2 regions of the Granulicatella elegans genome follow, and region 1 is predicted to be linked to the other one. Evidence: predicted binding sites of a transcription regulator. Region 1 holds the regulator's gene; the other holds the start of a gene.
What was found. The regulator Rex, encoded in region 1, represses fermentation and respiration genes when NADH is low (regulators of the CRP and FNR family bind a similar motif). The targets are predictions, from matches to a motif close to TTGTGAANTANTTCACAA.

Region 1 (3,223 bases):
AAAATAGGAAACTTCCTAAAATGGTACGAATATCTTTTTCGGGCATCGTCGTATGTCGGCTCCAGAGCTCTTCTAAAACAGTTGTTTTAGAGTTTAGTCCACTTAAATTTTGATCATAGTAACCGACTTGAACATTAGCCCCGAATGAACTTTCTCCAGCAATCCATGGAATTTCTTGTGTTAGAGATTTTAATAAAGTTGATTTTCCAATTCCGTTTGGACCAACAATCGCAACGGCTTCTTGTTTGCGGATATTTAAATTGATTGGACCTGATAGCTTTTGTCCGTCATATCCAATAAAAGCATCTTGCACAATTAAAACTTGATTTCCAGGTTCTTTTTGCACAGAAAATGAAAAACGAGCAGATCTAGAGTCGGACTGAGGTTTTTCGATTCGTTCCATTTTTTCTAATTGTTTTCTACGGGATTGAGCTCGTTTCGTAGTAGAGGCACGAACAATATTTTTCGCAACAAATTCTTCTAATTTTTGAATTTTCTCTTGTTGTTTTTCATAAGCTTTCTGTTGTAGTAAGAAACGATTTTCACGTTCAGTGACATAGTATGAATAATTGCCTTTATAATAATCGCAAGTGTGATGATGAATTTCATATACTTCTTGACAGACTTTATCTAAAAAGTATTGGTCATGGCTGACAATAAGTAGTGACACAGGTGAAGATTTTAAATAATCTTCTAACCATGTTAATGTTTCAATATCTAAATGGTTGGTAGGTTCGTCTAAAATTAAGACATCATGTTTTTCTAATAAAATTTTAGCTAAGGCTAGACGAGTTCTTTGCCCGCCGGATAATTGTTGAATAGGTTTATCATAGTCTTCTGGATAAAATTGGAATCCATGTAAGACAGAGCGAATTTCACCTTCATAGCCATAAGCATTCATTTTATTTAATTGTTCTTGTAAATCATCGTAACGTGTTAATGTTTGTTGGTAGAGAGATTCATTGGCTAATACGTCTGGATTTCCTAATTTATCAGCTATTAAAAGAGCTTCCTTTTTTAAAGTTTCAATGCCTTTAAATAATTCAATCATTTCTTCCCAAATTGTATTTTCAGAATCTACGGAAGCATATTGATCTAAGTAACCGATGGAAAGGTCTTTTTTCTTACTGACCATTCCTAAACTAGGTTCTTCGATTCCTGCCAAAATTTTTAATAATGTTGATTTTCCGGTTCCGTTTCTTCCCACTAATGCAATACGAGAACGTTCTTGGACTTCAAGGGAAATATTTTCAAATAGTACATCAGGACCAAAATGTCTAGCTAGCCCTTGACCTTGTAATAAAATCATGTCATAATCCTCTTTCTATGCAGTTTCAAATTTATTCTATCATACAAGTGAAGAGGACAAAAGTTTTTACTATTTATTTATTAATTGTAAGAATGAGAAAAAATCACAATATTGTTTAGTTAAGAAAATTACAAGATATATGTAGAATAAAATTTACAAATGCAATAATTTATGTGAAAACAAGCATATTGCTTGTGAAAAATATGAAACTTATGCTAGAATGTTTATGAAATTTGATACAAAGGAGATTGAAAAATGAAAAAAGTTGAAATTCCAAAAGCTACCGCAAAGCGCTTGGCAATTTATCATCGTTATTTAAGATTTTTACATGATGCAGGGAAACGTCGTATTTCTTCAACAGAATTAAGTGAAGCAGTAAAAGTTGATAGTGCAACAATTCGTCGTGACTTCTCTTATTTTGGAGCGTTAGGGAAACGTGGTTATGGTTATGATGTGGAGTATTTATTAGATTTCTTTAGTCAACAATTAAATCATGATCGTTTAACAAATGTTGCTTTAGTTGGAGTAGGTAATTTAGGGCAAGCTTTATTAAATTATAATTTCCATCAAAGTAATCATGTAAGAATTAGTGCTGCGTTTGAAGTGGACGAAAGTATGGTAGGGAAAATTGTGAGTGGAGTTCCAGTTTATTCTATGAATGATTTAGTAGAACAACTTCGTGTACAACAAATTCAAGTGGCAATTTTAACAGTTCCTCAAGAAGTTGCTCAAGAAACTGCTAATTTATTAATCGAAGCTGATGTTCGTGGTATTTTAAACTTTACACCGCTTCGTTTAACTGCACCGGATCATATTCGTGTTCAAAATGTTGACTTAACAAACGAATTGCAAACGTTGATTTATTTCTTAGACAATAACAATATTCATTAATCGTAAAAACATCTTGTAAATGTGAGGAGCATTTATGAGATGTTTTTTTGCGTAAATGACTTTATCTATAGTAGCAGAAAGGACGGCAGCAAACCTTCGGTTTCATGCCTAAGAGGCTGGGCAAAAAGTCTCAAAAATAGAAGAAAGCACTATAAAATTCTGAAACAGGATTTTATAGTGCTTTTTAGTCTTATAAATTAAACATAGGAGTCTACCTCTGTTATAATAAGTTTGAATGAAATAAAATAAGAAAGGGTGACTCCTATGTACAAAAATTATACCACACCAACAGATACTTTAGAACTAAATTTTACATTAACCGTCCCTAAAAACCACATTGCTCAATTTATTAATCAGTTTGTAGATTCTATTCCAGATTCTATTATCTTTCCTAATACAACATCAAAAATGGGTAGACCTGCTCATCATCCTCGTATGTTATTAAAAATGATTCTCTTCGCTTATACTCGTTCTACGTATAGTGGTAGAAAAATTGTTCAATTAAATGAAGAAAATATTCCGATGCAGTGGCTTTCTCAACAAACTTATGTCTGTTACCATGTTATTAATAATTTTAGAAGTAATGAACAGTTTTCCTCTATCATTAAAAACATTTTCGTATACTTTACTTTATTACTCCAACACTATCATATTATTGATTCAGATAGTTTATTTATTGATGGTACAAAAGTTCAAGCAGATGCCAATCGTTATTCATTTGTATGGCGTAAAGCTATTGAAAGATATGATGAAGCTTTAAATGAAAAAATTAGTACATTATATGATCAATTAATTCAAAATCAAGTGAATATTGCTTTATCAGAAGAAGAAAAAATTACTGAATATGGTGTTCATGCCATGATTGAAGCTACTAATAACTCTCTAGAACAGTTAGAAGAACTCATTGAAGAAGAACCTAAACATATTGTTGGTGGTTCTAAAAACAAACAGAAAAAACGCTTGTTAAATTCTTTTAAACGTCAACTTGAAAAAGATTTTCTGCCTCGTAAAGAAAAATATACG
Region 2 (3,223 bases), 540 kb from region 1:
CACCTTCGTATTGGATAGAAGAGTGTTTGTGGCTCATGTGCATACAGTAGCGACGGAAGTTGTATGGCAATTTGTCAGTCCAAAGAACTGTCAAGTTTGGTTCTGGAGAGTTACCGATGTTGTCAAGAGTGTTCAAGAAACGGTAGTCCATCTTAGTAACACGGTGACGACCATCGTTACCCATACCAGCCATAGAAGTTGTGATGAAAGTTGGGTCACCTGAGTACAATTGGTCATAAGCTTTTGTACGAGCAAATTTAACTGTACGAAGTTTCATAACGAAATCATCAACGAATTCTTGGATTTCTGATTCAGTAAATGTACCACGAGCAAGGTCACGCTCTGCAAAGATGTCCAATACGATTGGCACACGTCCTAGAGATGTAGCAGCACCGTTGATAACACGGCAGACAGCCATGAATGCGATGTTAACCCATTGGATTGCTTCTTTAGTGTTCATCGCTGGTTTGCGAACATCAACTCCGTAAAGGTCACCCAAGCGAACAACTTGTTGCAATGCTTGATATTGAAGATTGATTTCTTCACGAAGACGGATTGTTTCTTCATCGATTTCTTCGATTGAGTTCCAGTCGTTTAATTTTTCTTGCATTAAGTAGTCTGCACCATATAAAGCAAGACGTGCATAAACACCGATGATACGTCCACGAGAGTATGCATCTGGAAGACCAGTTACAGTGTGAGCGTGACGAGCACGACGAATGTTTGAAGTATAAGCACGGAAAATACCATCGTTAACTGTTGTTACATATTTTGTAAAGATTTCGTGAATAGCTGGATCTGGTTCATATCCATTTTCTTTCAAAGTAGTTTCCGCCATACGGATACCACCTTTTGGCATGAAGTTCAATTTGAACAATTCATCATTTTGAATACCGTAGATTATTTCGTTTTCTTTGTCGATATATCCAGCAGGAATATCAGCAATAGAAGTTGGACGAGTATCCATTGGGAAACGAGTTGCTTCATAATGAGCTTTAGTTTCTTCTACTACTTTTTTAATGTGTAGTGAACGTTCTGTTGGCCCAGCAAGGAAGCTTTCATCTCCATCGTAAGGTGTGTAGTTAGCTTGAACGAAGCGAGATACACTTGCTTTCTTTTTCCAATCTACACCTTTGAAGCCTTCCCAAGCTTTTTCAAAAAAATCTTGGGATTCAACAACTGCTTTATTAACCATTTATTTTCCTCTTTTCTTATATTTTTTTATTTTTGTTTTTCTTTTAACAAATACATTATACATCTTTTCTCAAGAATTAGCAATGGAATAATCACAAAAATCTGTACTATTTTTTCAAATAAGTGATATTTAATACAAGTAATTTGTTCAAAAATTATAAATAAAAACTATTGAAAAACCTATTTTTAAAGCTTTTCGTAAAAAAACAGATTATTTCTCTATAAATATAACACCTCTAATAAACTGTATTAATACAGACGCCTAGAAATTAAGTGGTTTTAAAAATGTTTAGAATAAAATCATTGACTTAAAATCGAACAACAGTCTTTTAAAAAAACAATGAGAACGCTGTAATTACCACGTTTTCTTATTCTTCTATTTTATTTAAACTTCTCCATTCATTTCGTAAAAGAAATTTTTATCATCAAAAATATATGAAAGATTCCCTATTTTTTATAACTGTATATAATACACTTCTTCTTTATCTTTATATTTAACTACTACTTTATATTATCTTTACTTCTTTTCATGTGCACTAAAAAAGGTTGATGGAAAATCCATCAACCCTATTTCTATCTTTTAATAAGGAGCTTAGTCAATCACGACCGCAGTACCAGATGCCATTACCATTAACATACCAGCTGTTCCTACTGTTTCAGCATCGATTTTTACTCCCACAACTGCATTTGCTCCCATTTGAACTGCACGTTTTTCTAATTCACGAAGAGCATCTTCACGAGCTTTTAACAATTCTCCCTCATACCCTTGAGAACGACCACCGAAGAAATCACGAAAACTTGCTCCAAGGTCTTTTAACACATTTACCCCTGAAATAACTTCTCCAAAAGTAATTCCCTTATATTCAACAATATGATGTCCTTCAATTATTGGCGTTGTTGTAATAATCATTCTAACCACTCCTTTTGTGTTTTTTATCAATTTATTTTACACCTATTCTACTGCATAATCAATGGGAGAATCCAATTAACCCATCTCCAACTTATCGGCATAACAAGCAAAAATAGTAGCCGTGAAAAAATCTAAAATAGATTTTGCAATTAAGATACTATGATCTCCTGTCATTCCAGAATCAAGCGAACCATAAATCCCTGTTCCACTAAAGCAAAATAATACGATTACTGTTACTAATTGCGAAAAAAATTCTTCCTGACTTAATCCACCATGACCTCCACTACTAAATCTCGCCACTGGACGTTCCAATAATTGCTCCAATTGATTGATTTTTACTCCTACTTTACAAAATATTCCCACAATTGTTCCTATAATCATAGATAGAATAACTGCTGAAATATTTTTTACTAATCCTATAGAAGTAATTCCTAGCATCATAGCAGACAATCCAAAAATTAAGTTTAATTGAATGTTGATTTCCGATAGAGTTTTATGTTCGGCAACCCCTCCAACAATTCCCTAATAAAATGGCAAATGAATTTATAATAATTCCTACCGGCATATAATCTCCTTCGTTTAATATTTTTTCAATTCATCCTACCATTATTCAAAATTTGATGCAAACCTTCTTAATCGACATACGTTTCTAAACGATAGTTCCCAGCTGTGAAAAATACAAGTGCCATGACTAATATCATTGGAATGCCTGGAAGTAATTCTTGACGATCAACGATTTGAACAAACCAGTAAACTGGACTAAAATGCGCTACAATATCAATAATCTCAGACTGAAATAGTTTTGGTGCCATTCCTAGTCCCGCAAGTAAAAGGGAACCGAAAACCCCTACTTGTTGAGCTATCATTGGATTTTTAAAAATTCTAAATAAAAACAATCCTAGACTCAAACTATAAATAATCCCACTTGCCACTAATAAACAAACATTGAACCAATTTGGAATACCTACAGACATTGCTTCATCAATAAAGAAGATAATGAATAGATTCGCAACAAACATGACTACAAAATATGCCCCTAAAAAGCTCTTTGTAATCCACGCATTTGAACGTGGCGCTAATAATGAACGTTTTAATACATAATTTTTCTTAAAAGTAATT

Region 2: pflB (formate C-acetyltransferase) is a predicted target of Rex. The motif match lies at 1,228-1,245, and genes of this name have one in related genera.

The regions. Positions count from the first base shown of each region.
Region 1 is NZ_CP085953.1:1,101,369-1,104,591, forward strand. It holds gene LK443_RS05495 (ABC-F family ATP-binding cassette domain-containing protein) at 1-1,309, opposite strand, end outside; gene LK443_RS05500 (redox-sensing transcriptional repressor Rex) at 1,565-2,200, shown strand; gene LK443_RS05505 (IS1182 family transposase) at 2,465-3,223, shown strand, end outside.
Region 2 is NZ_CP085953.1:565,533-568,755, reverse strand. It holds gene pflB (formate C-acetyltransferase) at 1-1,195, opposite strand, end outside; gene LK443_RS02875 (heavy metal-binding domain-containing protein) at 1,787-2,104, opposite strand; gene LK443_RS02870 (DUF554 family protein) at 2,180-2,578, opposite strand; gene LK443_RS02865 (ABC transporter permease) at 2,737-3,223, opposite strand, start outside.